3 regions of the Mesorhizobium sp. M0663 genome follow, and region 1 is predicted to be linked to each of the others. Evidence: predicted binding sites of a transcription regulator. Region 1 holds the regulator's gene; each other region holds the start of a gene.

The links. Region 1 encodes PhoB, which activates phosphate uptake and scavenging genes when phosphate is short. Its sites were predicted from a motif close to TGTCATNNANCTGTCAT; they were not measured.
Region 2: a site for PhoB is predicted at 1,346-1,362, ahead of NKI54_RS14600 (LTA synthase family protein). Genes of this name have one in related genera too.
Region 3: a site for PhoB is predicted at 2,531-2,547, ahead of olsB (l-ornithine N(alpha)-acyltransferase). Genes of this name have one in related genera too.

Annotation. Positions count from the first base shown of each region.
Region 1 covers NZ_JAMYPX010000005.1:103,980-108,302, reverse strand. Annotated here, with positions in the region: gene pstB (phosphate ABC transporter ATP-binding protein PstB) at 1-598, shown strand, start outside; gene phoU (phosphate signaling complex protein PhoU) at 631-1,338, shown strand; gene phoB (phosphate regulon transcriptional regulator PhoB) at 1,355-2,044, shown strand; gene NKI54_RS12680 (ROK family protein) at 2,054-3,298, opposite strand; gene xylF (D-xylose ABC transporter substrate-binding protein) at 3,585-4,323, shown strand, end outside.
Region 2 covers NZ_JAMYPX010000006.1:157,232-161,554, forward strand. Annotated here, with positions in the region: gene NKI54_RS14600 (LTA synthase family protein) at 1-1,305, opposite strand, end outside; gene fabD (ACP S-malonyltransferase) at 1,553-2,518, shown strand; gene fabG (3-oxoacyl-[acyl-carrier-protein] reductase) at 2,579-3,316, shown strand; gene NKI54_RS14615 (acyl carrier protein) at 3,504-3,740, shown strand; gene fabF (beta-ketoacyl-ACP synthase II) at 3,775-4,323, shown strand, end outside.
Region 3 covers NZ_JAMYPX010000001.1:183,967-188,289, forward strand. Annotated here, with positions in the region: gene NKI54_RS00895 (fatty acid desaturase) at 1-264, opposite strand, end outside; gene NKI54_RS00900 (hypothetical protein) at 391-594, opposite strand; gene grpE (nucleotide exchange factor GrpE) at 831-1,466, shown strand; gene olsB (l-ornithine N(alpha)-acyltransferase) at 1,592-2,467, opposite strand; gene NKI54_RS00915 (PAS domain-containing hybrid sensor histidine kinase/response regulator) at 2,617-4,323, opposite strand, start outside.

The DNA of each region.
Region 1 (4,323 bases):
CTATGAGCTCTACCCAAAACAGATGGCCGAGGGCCAGGTGCTGCTCGACGGCAAGAACATTCTCGACCGGTCGCAGGATCTCAACCTCCTCAGGACCAAGATCGGCATGGTGTTCCAGAAGCCGACGCCGTTCCCGATGTCGATCTACGAGAACATCGCCTTCGGCGTCAGGCTCTACGAGAACCTCGGCAAGTCCGAGATGGACGGCCGCGTCGAACAGGCGTTGAAGCGCGCCGCGCTGTGGAGCGAGGTCAAGGACAAGCTCAACGCCAGCGGCTTGAGCCTATCTGGCGGCCAGCAGCAGCGGCTCTGTATCGCCCGCACCGTGGCCGTGAAGCCGGAAGTCATTCTGCTCGACGAACCGGCTTCGGCCCTCGACCCGCTGTCGACTGCCAAGATCGAGGAACTGATCGACGAATTGCAAGCCGACTACACGATCGTCATCGTCACCCACAACATGCAGCAGGCGGCGCGCGTGTCGCGCCAGACCGCCTTCATGTATCTGGGTGAACTGGTCGAGTTCGACCGGACCGAGAAGATCTTCACGTCGCCCCGCGAGAAGCGCACGCAGGACTACATCACTGGCCGCTTCGGCTGAGCCGTTCCGATCATGCATATGAGGACAGGACCATGGGCGAACACACAGTCGCTTCTTTCGACGAGGATCTCGAGCAGATCAGCAAGCTGATCCGCGACATGGCCGACCTCGCCGGTTCGATGGTCGGCGGGGCGACCAAGGCCCTGTTGAATTCCGACAACGTGCTGGCGCAACGCGTCGTTTCCGACGACGCCATCATGGATGCGCGTCAACGCGAACTGGACGACCGCGCCATAACCCTGATCGCCAAACGCCAGCCGATGGCCCACGATCTTCGCCATGTGGTCGGAGCGATCCGCATGGCGGGCGACCTCGAACGCATCGGCGATCTTGCCAAGAATATCGCCAAGCGCGTGAGTGCGGTCGGCCTCAGCGCCACGCCGCGGGACCTGTCGCATTCCATCGACGCGATGGCGCAGCTGGTTCTCATCCAGGTGCAGGGTGTCATCGAGGAATATGCTGCAGGCGATGCGGCCGCGTTGGCCAAGCTGCGTGCCGCCGACGAGCGCATCGACGTCAAATACACGTCCGTGTTCCGCGAGCTCTTGACCTACATGATGGAAGATCCGCGCAACATCACCGCTTGCACGCACCTGCTGTTCTGCGCCAAGAATCTGGAGCGGATCGGCGACCATGTCACCAACATCGCCGAAAATGCGTATTATGTGCTGACCGGCGAGCAATTGCCGGTCAATCGTCCGAAGCAGGACGAAACGACAATGTCCGCACCGGTGACATGATGGGGGTGCCCAGCCGATGATCGCACCACGCATAATGGTGGTGGAGGACGAGGAGCCGTTGGGTGTGCTGCTCCGCTACAATCTCGAATCCGAAGGCTACCAGGTCGAGGTGGTGACACGCGGCGACGAAGCCGAGATCCGTTTGCAGGAGAATGTGCCCGACCTTTTGGTGCTCGACTGGATGATACCAGCGGTTTCCGGCATCGAGCTCTGTCGTCGGTTGCGGGTGCGCCCCGAAACCGAGCGGCTGCCGATCATCATGCTGACCGCGCGCGGCGAGGAGAGCGACCGGGTGCGCGGTCTTTCGACCGGCGCCGACGACTATCTGGTCAAACCGTTTTCGACACCGGAATTCATGGCCAGGGTCAAGGCGCTGCTGCGGCGCGCCAAGCCGGAAGTGCTGTCCAGCGTGCTGAAGGTCGGCGACATCGTGCTCGATCGCGAATCGCACAGGGTCTATCGCAAGAAGAGCGAAATCAGGCTCGGGCCGACCGAATTCCGGCTGCTCGAGTTCATGATGCGGCATCCGGGCCGTGTCTTCTCGCGCAGCCAGTTACTCGATAATGTCTGGGGCGAGACAATCTACATCGACGAACGCACCGTCGACGTGCATGTCGGGCGGCTGCGCAAAGCCGTCAACAACGGCCGGATGCCGGATGTCATCCGCACCATCCGCGGTGCCGGCTATGCGATCAGGGAAGATTGACCCGCCTGGTCAGGCTACGTTCTTTCTGACGCTGGGCCTCATTTGCGCGCCCGGCGCGAAAATCTCCTGGTCGACGAAGCTTAACGCCCGCATCGCGCAGCCTTCGCGGATCAGCGGCAATTCGTTCGGCTCTGTATCGAAGGAGATCGAGCCTGAATGCTGGCCGCCGGCGGTCTGGGCGATTGCCTTCCGCAAGGCCGGCTCGATCAGATCGAAGGCGGCGGCACTGGCGCCGACCATCGCGACCGGTGCCGGATCGATCAGCGCGAACAGCGAGCCGAGACCGAAACCCAGCGCTTCGCCGGCCTTGCGGTAGGCCTCGCGTTCCGGCCCATCTTTCTCGCGCGCCTGGGCCGCCAGTGCTCGCATGTCGGCGTCGCTGACGTCGGCGACCGGTTCGCTGTCTTCGCTCATCTGCCTGGCGTTGCGCCAGATGGCGTAGTTGCCGGCATAGGCCTCGATGCAGCCGCGCCGCCCGCAACGGCAGAGCGCGCCGCCCGGACGATGGATCATGTGGCCAAATTCGCCGCCCGAGGAATGCGTCCCGGTGAACAGTTCGCCCTTCAGCACCAGCCCCATGCCGATGCCATGCGAAAGCAGGATGGCGATGAAGTCGTCGCGATAGCGATCCGGATTGCGCCAGCGCAAAGCCACCGCCATCATGTTGCAGTCGTTCTCCACCGTTGCCGGGATGCCGAATTCGTCCTCCAGCATGTCGGCAAAGGCGATGTCGGTCTGCGGCGTGATCGGCGACCACAGCATGGCGCGTGCAGGGGAGTCGGTAATGCCCTGAATCGCCAGGGCGATGCGGGCGACACTGCGGACGTCAAGGTCTGGATCCTGCAGCCGGCGCCGGACGATGGCCATGCATTCACGGATCAGCTCGTCGCGCGGCATGGTCAGCGTGTCCAGCCGGCGCTGTTCCTCGGCGACCACCTGTCCCGTATAGTCGATAATGGCGGCCGACAGGAAATTCAGCGACAACACCACGGTCAGCACCGCCGCCGCTTCCGGGTTGAGGGCGAGGCCGACCTGCGGACGACCGCGTTTCAACGAAACGGGCTCGCTTGCCTTGCTCTCGGCGAGGATGCCTTCCCGTATCAGGTCGGAAGAGATCGCCGATATGGTCGAATGACTGAGGCCGGTGGTAGCTGCGATCTCAGTACGCGATGGCTGGCCGGCCCGGCGCACCGCCGAGATCACCATCGCCCGGTTGCGCCGGCGCAAATCGTCATGGCGGATTCCGACCGACATTGTTTTGCTTTCCTCCCGGTTGCCGCGGCCGCTCATGAACCGGAAGCCGTCGGTAATGTCCGACAAATAGTGTCGGATGCAGGCAAATAGTGTCAGATGCAGGTGGCGCTGTCATCGTTTATTCCGACGCTCGAAAAAACTCGCAGAGTCATCAAAATCCATCAGAATCGATGTTGACAGCAGCCGGAGATCGGGCCAGTATTTTTTCGAGGCTCGAAAAAATTAGAGCTTCTAAGCTGGTCTTTGAGCCAATTGGTCACGCCGTACGCGGCGCAGGGAGGATATGATGAAGAAATTCACGACCGCCATTCTGGCGGGTGTCGCCATGACGCTGGCGCTGGCGTCGGTGGCGCAGGCTAAAGACAAGGTCATCGGCGTTTCCTGGTCGAACTTCCAGGAAGAGCGCTGGAAGACCGACGAGGCCGCAATGAAGGCGGCCATCGAGGCCGCAGGCGACAAGTATATTTCCGCCGACGCACAGTCCAACCCCGGCAAGCAGCTCACCGACGTCGAGAGCCTGATCTCGCAGGGCGCCAACGCACTGATCATCCTGGCGCAGGACGCCTCGGCCATCGGGCCGGCCGTGCAAAAGGCACTGGACGAAGGCATCCCGGTCGTCGGCTATGACCGGCTGATCGAGAACAAGGACGTGTTCTATCTGACCTTCGACAACAAGGAAGTCGGCCGCATGCAGGCCCGCGAAGTCTTCAAGGTGAAGCCGGAAGGCAACTACGTCTTCATCAAGGGTTCGGGTTCCGATCCGAATGCCGATTTCCTGTTTGCCGGTTCGATGGAGGTGCTGAAGGAGGCCATCGACGGCGGCAAGATCAAGAATGTCGGCGAGGCCTATACGGACGGCTGGCTGCCGGCCAACGCTCAGAAGAACATGGAACAGTTCCTGACCGCCAACGACAACAAGGTCGATGCCGTAGTCGCCGCTAATGACGGCACTGCCGGCGGCGTCGTCGCCGCGCTGACGGCGCAAGGGCTGGCCGGATCGGTTCCGGTTTCGGGCCAGGACGGCG
Region 2 (4,323 bases), on a different contig from region 1:
ATACGGCCCGTGGTTCTGCAGGCTGACGGCGAAAAAGAAGACCGGCTCGGCGCTGGTATCGGCTTCGTGGATAATCTCGTCGGTCATCGCAGCGTCCGACGCGAGCGGTCCGCGCTTCTGCATGGGCGGCAACGTCTCCTCGGACTTGAAGTCGTTGAAGCCGAAATCGGCATAGACGGCCCCCCGGTTCCAGAACCAGTTAGTGCCGGGATGGATAGCGCGCGCCCGGTAGCCTTGACTTTTCAGGAAGGTCGCCAGCGAGGGAGTCGGTGTCCGCACATATTGCTGGTAGGGAATGCTGCCCGCCGGCAGGAAGGCGTTGGAAAAGCCGGTCAGGGCCTCGAACTCGATGTTGGCCGTCATGCCGCCGAACTCGGGCGAGAACATGTAACCCGTGCGCAGTGCCCGCACATTGGGGATAGGGTCGGGCGTGATGGTGACGCCGGGTAGCTTGGTCGGATCCCAGAAGGATTCGCTCATGACGACGATGATGTCGGGCTTCTCGGCGGGTACCGAAGCCGTCACCTGCGGTTTGCCGATCGCTTCGATCGCCTTGCCGGAATAGCCGGGCGGCGCCGAGACATGCGCCATCGGGACGTTCAGCGCGAAGGCGAGCGCAAAACCGTTCGAGGCATAGTTTTCCTTCTGGTCCCACATGATCGGGATGATCTGCAGCCGGTCGCGTGTCCACGAGAAAGTGGCATAGTCCATGATGGAGACGAAGAAGGCGATCAGCGGCACCGTCAGCGTCAGCCGGGCAAGGCGGCCCTTGTGGCTGAGTGCCGGAACGCGGCGGCGCCATAGCCGCCAGCCATAGACGAGCAGCGACAGCCCGCCGACGATGCCGATCGCCAGGGCAATGGCGGTTCCCGGGCGATCGCGTACCAGAAGCGGCATCAATGCCACGATCTGCCGGGAATAGAGGAAATCGGTCGGATAGAGCGGATCGCCGAGATACAGCGACTTCTGGTGGCCGACGAACGCCAGCGACAATGTCAGCGGCGCGACGATCATCAGGCTCTGGTGACTGCGGCCGAGCACGGCGTCGAGGCCGATGAGGATCAGCGCAAAAATGATGATCGTGGTCCAGCCGGGTTTGAAAGGCTGCAGAAAGAAATCAATGGTGCCGGCAAAGTTGCCGCGCACGATCAGTTCGATGGCAAACACAAGGATGGCCGCAGCCAGCAAGCTGATAAGGCCATAGCGGATGACAGGCCATTTGCGCGCCGGCAGATAGCCGGTCGACGGATCGCCTTCAAGAAACTGGGGCGCCGCCTCGGCTGCGCTCTGCTTGGTCTTTGCCACTTCAATAGTTCCCCGGCCCGCAACAAAAGCGTCACTCGATTGTCATCGAACTGTCACGCAAAGCTTAGCGCCTGCGGCGGAAATAAGAAGAGCCAGCAAACAAATCGTGAGCGGTTTTCATCATGAGTGATCGCCAAAAAGCCTGCCGAAACAGGCACTCGGCCGATATTACGCGATCAAGGTTGGACTTGACTTGGCCGCACGCCTTGCGTCACAGGCAACGTGAACCAGCAGCTGGGAGCCGCCGATGGCCATCGCATTCACCTTTCCGGGGCAGGGCAGCCAGGCTGTCGGCATGGGCAAGGACCTCGCCGATACCTTTGTGGAATCGCGGCGGATCTTCGAGGAAGTTGACGACGCGCTCGGCGAAAACCTATCGAAGCTGATCTGGGAAGGCCCGGAAGAGACGCTGACGCTGACCGCCAACGCCCAGCCGGCGCTGATGGCGGTGTCGCTTGCCGCAATCCGGGCGCTGGAGGCGCGCGGCTTCTCCCTGAACGGCAAGGTCACCTATGTCGCCGGCCACTCGCTCGGCGAATATTCGGCACTTGCGGCCGCAGGTTTCGTTTCGGTCGCCGACGCCGCCCGGCTGTTGCGCATCCGCGGCAACGCCATGCAGGCGGCTGTGCCGGCCGGCGAGGGCGCCATGGCGGCGATCATCGGGCTGGAACAGGCCGACGTCGAAGCCGCTTGCGCAGAGGCCGCCCAGGGCGCCGCCAAAGATCCCGCACAAGCCTTGGTTTGCCAGATCGCCAATGACAATGGCGGCGGCCAGCTGGTGATCTCCGGCGCCAGGCCAGTGGTCGAACTGGCGGCGAGGCTATGCACGGAGAAGGGCGCCAAGCGGGCGCTGATGCTGCAGGTCTCGGCGCCCTTCCATTCGGCATTGATGAAGCCTGCGGCCGAGATCATGCGGGAGGCGCTGGCCGCCGTGACGAAGAGTGCGCCGGTCGTGCCGCTGGTCTCCAATGTTACGGTGACCCCGACGAGCGATCCCGACGAGATCGCCCGCCGACTCGTCGAACAGGTGATCGGGCGCGTGCGCTGGCGCGAAACGGTGGAGTGGTTCGGCAGCAACGGCGTTGCGACGCTTTACGAAGTGGGCGCCGGCAAGGTGCTGTCGGGGCTGGCCCGCCGCATCAACCGCGATATTGCCACCACTGCCATCGGATCCGCGGCGGATGTCGAGGCGGCGCTGGCGGCGCTTGCATAATCAACTGGCGATTTGACCCCGCTCCATGCGAAGGGTGTTCGCTCAGATCAGGAGGCAAGAATGTTCGAATTGACCGGCCGCAAGGCGCTCGTCACCGGCGCATCGGGAGGTATCGGCGAGGCGATCGCCCGCGTGCTGCACGGCCAGGGCGCCATCGTCGGCCTGCATGGCACACGTATCGAGAAACTGGAGGCGCTGGCCGCCGAACTGGGCGACCGGGTCAAGCTTTTCCCGGCCAATCTTTCCAACCGCGACGACGTCAAGGCGCTCGGCCAGAAGGCGGAGGCCGACCTCGAAGGCGTCGACATCCTCGTCAACAATGCCGGCATCACCAAGGACGGGTTGTTCGTACGCATGGCTGACGCCGACTGGGATAGCGTGCTCGAGGTCAACCTGACCGCCGTGTTCCGGCTGACCCGCGAGCTTACCCATCCGATGATGCGGCGCCGCCATGGCCGCATCATCAACATCACTTCAGTGGTTGGCGTCACCGGCAATCCCGGCCAGACCAACTACTGCGCCTCCAAAGCCGGTATGATCGGCTTTTCCAAATCGCTGGCGCAGGAGATCGCCACCCGCAATATCACCGTCAACTGCGTCGCCCCGGGCTTCATCGAATCGGCGATGACCGCCAAGCTCAACGACAAGCAGAAAGAGGCGATCATGGCGGCGATCCCGACCCGGCGCATGGGCACGGGCGCCGAAGTCGCCTCTGCCGTCGCCTACCTAGCTTCTAACGAGGCGGCCTACGTCACCGGCCAGACCATTCATGTGAATGGCGGCATGGCAATGATCTAACACTTGGGAAAACGCTTCATTCCGTCTTGGATGCACGGGATTTTTCGTGTAATGCCGCCCGCAACCCGGCGGTTCGGGCAAAAACCGGTCCTGTTCCGCTGCGTTTCCGGCAGGACCATCTTTCAGCTTGATTAGCGGCATTCTGCCCGCTAACGAAGACAGACAACCAAAAGACGAGGATGCCCAAATGAGTGACACCGCAGAGCGCGTCAAGAAGATCGTCATCGAGCACCTTGGCGTCGATGCCGAGAAGGTGACGGAGCAGGCGAGCTTCATCGATGATCTGGGCGCGGACAGCCTCGACACGGTCGAACTTGTCATGGCGTTCGAAGAAGAGTTCGGTGTCGAAATCCCGGACGACGCCGCCGAGACCATCCTGACTGTTGGCGATGCGGTGAAATACATCGACAAGGCCTCCGCCTGACGCTATTTGCAGTCATCACCGGGGAGGACCTGCGATGAGGCGTGTCGTCGTCACGGGCCTTGGGCTGCTTTCGCCGTTCGGCATGGGCTTCGAGCACAGCTGGAAGGAGCTTCTGACCGGCCGCAGCGCAGCCAAGCGCATCACCGAATTCGAGGTGGAAGACCTTGCCTGCAAGGTCGCCCACGTCATTCCGCGCGGTGACGGCTCCAATGCCACTTTCAATCCTGAAGCCGTTCTCGAGCCGAAGGAACTGCGCAAGATCGGCGACTTCATCCTGTACGGGATCGCGGCCGCCGACGAGGCACTCAAGGATTCCGGCTGGCAGCCGAAGACGCATGAGGAACAGTGCGCCACCGGCGTGCTGATCGGTTCGGGCATCGGCGGCATCGAAGGCATCGCCGAGAATGCGATGATCCTCAAGGAACGCGGTCCGCGCCGCATCAGCCCATTCTTCATCCCTGGCCAGATCATCAACCTCGTCTCCGGTCAGGTCTCGATCCGGCATGGGCTGAAAGGCCCCAACCATGCCGTCGTCACCGCTTGCTCGACCGGTGCGCACGCCATCGGCGATGCCGCCCGGCTG
Region 3 (4,323 bases), on a different contig from region 1:
GGCAAAAAAGGAGCCGTGGCCGCAATCGTGCTGGATCATGAAGATCCGCACCAGAAAGCCGGCGGCCGGAAGGATGAGGACCAGACCCCACCAATGGCCATAGGCATAAGCGGCCGAGGACAATGCCCACAGCGTGGCGAAAGGAATGAGGGTGATGGCGAGTTCGACGGCGCTGCGACGCCTGTCGGGCTTTTTATAGCGCGACAGGATTTTCAACCAGGCGCGCTTGCTGTTTGCCACAGCTTCGGGGGAAATCATGTTCATCATGAAACATAGGCGGAGCGGCGCGCTGCCGCAAGGCGGAGATCACGCAAAGTTACTGCGGGTAAATGTCGCGCGATGGCGAGGAATTGCGGCCGCAATCGCAGGTCGCGTTGCTTGCGATGGTGTCTACCGACGGCGCCCGCCTGCGACCACCTTGGCTTCGACGCCGTCCAGGCGGTCGAGCAATTCCTTCAGACGGTCGGGAATATCGGACTCCGTGCGGAAGGCCGGCAAGGTGCGCAGAAAGCGCTTGGTCGCCTCGGTGCCGAGCTGGCGCCGGATATCGGCGGCGAGCCCGTCGCGTTTTTCGCCATTCCTGCGGGGCATCATCCAAAATCCTGTGTCGGCTTCGAAACTCTTCCAAGGGAGGAATGGTTCCCGCATTGTAGTATGCTGGCAAGCAAAGCCGTCGGGTACGGTAAAGTTTGAATTAAAATCGAAAGGTCTGCGCCGTCCGCCATCAAGCCGCGGCAGCGACTGCAGTAGCGCTTGCCCCTTGATTTTTGGCCGCTAAACCTCGATATCGGGCGCAAATCCACACCATTCGAAAATGACGGGAAACGGCGATGAGCGACCAGGCAAAAGACGAACGCGCGCCCGATGAAGCCGAGAAGACCGAGGCTGCCGCGGAGCCAAGGGAAGGCGGCGTCGACGGCGACTATGAAGCGCTTGTGCGGCTTCTGAAGGAAAACGAAGAGCTGAAGGATCGCGCGCTGCGCGTCGCGGCCGACATGGAGAACTTGCGTCGCCGCACCGCCCGCGACGTCCACGATGCGCGCGCCTATGCGGTTGCCAATTTTGCCCGCGACATGCTTTCGGTGTCAGACAATCTGCGCCGTGCGCTGGATGCCATCCCGGAGGAGGCCAAGGCTTCGGGCGATGCCGGCTTCAAGGCGCTGATCGACGGCGTCGAGATCACCGAGCGCGCCATGCTGTCGGCGCTGGAACGCCACGGCGTGAAGAAGCTCGAGCCCGAGGGCGAGAAATTCGATCCGAATTTTCACCAGGCGATGTTCGAGGTGCCCAATCCCGACGTACCGGCCAACACGGTCGTGCAGGTCGTGCAGCCCGGCTATTCGATCGGCGAGCGTGTTCTGCGGCCGGCCATGGTCGGCGTCGCCAAGGGCGGCCCCAAGCATGTCGCAAGCGAAGCGCCGGTGGAGCCGGGGCCGGTCAACGAGCAGGCTGAGAAAGATGCGTGAATGGTGAATGGTGAATAGTGAATGGTTAGTAGTGAATGGTGAGTAGCCAATTGCTGCTCCAGCAGTCAGTGCTAGGTTCTATTCACTATTCACTATTCACTCACTATTCACTCACTATTCACTACTCAGGCCGCAAACCGCTGCGCTTCTCCGCCATAATAATTGACGTAGCGGGCGCCGATCTCCTTGACCGGCATCACCACGAACACGTCGACCGTCGAGAATTCACGGTCGATGACGCAACCGTCGCCAATGCGCGCGCCGACGCGCAGATAGCCCTTGACCAGCGGCGGCATCGCGGCGATCGCCGCCTTGGTATTGACGGCCTCGATCGGCATCAGATCCATGGAACAATAGCGCCCGGCGACGGCGCGCACGTCCCAGGATGAATTCGTCCGGCAGTGGTGGGCAAGATAGGTCAGCGCCTCCGCATGTGCCGCCGGCACGGTGCCGTGGAACGACGCGCAGCCGGTCATCACGCCGATCCCGTAATGGTTGATGTAGGCCCAGATGCCTTGCCACAGCGCCTCGATGGTGCGCTTCGAGCGGTATTCCGGCAGAACGCAGGAGCGGCCGAGCTCGAGGAAGCGCTGGCCGGGATGCCGCGCGATCAGCTTGGTCAGCTCGAATTCACCTTCGGAATAGAAGCCGCCGGCGGCCGCGGCAATCTCCTGCCGCAGCAGGCGGTAGGTGCCGACGATGCGGCGATGCTCGGGGCCGGAAAGCGAAGTATCGAAGACCAGCAGATGATCGCAGAGGGGATCGAAGCGATCGGCATCGCGGCGGTCCTGCATCTGGAACAGGTCCTTCCTGGCACCAAGCTCGTCGTAGAACACCCGGTAGCGCACTTCCTGCGCGGCAGCGATCTCGGCCTCGTTGCGGGCGAGCCGCACTTCGAGATTGCCGATGCGGCCGAGCGATGCGCCTTTTATGACGGCATCGGCGTTCCGGCCGACGAGCAAAGGCCCGCTGGCGTTCGGCCGAGCATCACATTCCGGCATGACTGTATGCACGAGTGATTCTCCTTCGAGCCATCCCTCTTGGCACGGGGATACGGTGTAGGTGCAACAGGATTGTGACAGTACCGTGATACGGCTCTGCGGGCAATACTTCGTCGGCTGGGTAATCTATCAACCGTCTATGTTGTGCCTCAGGCGGCCGCTTGCCCTTCGACCGCATGAACCAGGGCATCGGGGTCGAGCGGCTTGGTGACGAAGCCGCTGGCACCGTGAGCGAGCACGGCGTGGCGGGTCTTTTCCTGGCTGTCGGCCGACAGCACCATGATCGGCACCGGCGGCACCGCGGTCTCCTCCTCATGGCGGCGGATGGCGGCGATGGCGTCCAGGCCGTCCATGACAGGCATATGCAAGTCCATCAGCACCACGTCGTAACGGTGCTTGTGGCCGGTGCTGATGACCGCCTCGACGGCGGCCTTGCCGTTGCCGACCACTTTCACGCGATGCCCGGCCTTCAGCAGCGTGGCGCGGGCCAGCATGGCGTTGATGTCGTTGTCCTCGGCGATCAGCACCGACAGGCCCTGCTGGCGGGCGCCAATGGCGTGCCCCGCCTGCGCGCCGCGCCTTTGCAGTTGCGGCTCGGCGATGACCGGTGCATGGCTGGTCAAGAGCACGCGCAGCAGTGTCTCGCCGCGCACCGGCCTCGCCAGGAAGGTGGCGTAACCGTTGGCACGGAACTCGCCAAGCATGCCGCGGTCGGTCGGCGCGATCAGCGTCACTGCCTCGCAATCGGCAAATCCGCTCTGGCGCAGGCGCCTGAGCAACCTGCCGTCGCTTTGCTCCATGGCAGCATCGATCAGAAGCACGTCACAGCCCTCGGCGAAAGCGGTGGCCTGGGCGGCGGCGGTGGCCAGATCGACCGTGCCGCCATTGGCGCGAATGGTGCGGGCGAGGGCTCCGGCCTCGACCAGGTTCTTCGACACGATCACCGCATGCCGGCCCGACAGCGCGTCCTGGCGGATCTGCGGCGCCTCGACGGCGGAAATAGCGGGAATATCGAAGACGAATTCGGACCCCTGGCCAAGCCGGCTCGACACAGAGATAGTGCCGCCCATGGCGGTCACCAGGCGCTTGGAAATGGCGAGACCGAGGCCGGCACCGCCATGCGCACGGGTCGAGGTGCCGTCAGCCTGTTCGAAGTCCTCGAAGATGCGCTCCATGTCCTCCTCGCGCAGACCGGGGCCGGTATCAGCGATGGTGAAGCGGATGCGGTCGGTGGTTTCGGTGCGGACGCGGGCGATGCTTGCCAGGACGCCGCCGCTGTCGGTGAACTTGACGGCGTTGCCGATGAGATTGAGCAGCACCTGCCTGACCCTGCCGGGGTCGGCGGTGATCAGCTGCGGCACGTCGGGTTCGACATGGCAGCCGAGGCCGATATCCTTGGCAAAAGCCCGCGCCGCCAAGAGTTCGATGACGTTGTCGGCGATCTCACGCACCGACATCGGCTGCGGTTCGGGATCGAAGCGGCCGGCCTCGATCTTCGAGTAATCGAGCAGGTCCTCGATCAGCGCCAGCAGCGCGCTGGCCGAGGTCGAGATGGCGCCGACATAGGTCCGCTGCTCGGGCGAAAGGCTGGTGTCGGCGAGAAGCCGGGCCATGCCCATGATGCCGTTCATCGGCGTGCGGATCTCGTGGCTGACGGTGGCGAGGAAGCGCGATTTGGCCTGGCTCGCATATTCGGCCCGCTCGCGGGCGGTGATCAGCGAGGATTCGGCGCGCTTGCGAGCGGTGATGTCGCGGGCGATGGCGCGATGCGAAACGGCGCCGCTGTCCTTGTCGCGCACCGACAGCTCGATCCAAGAGAACCAGCGTGGGCCGTCCGGCGTGCGAATGGCGACGTC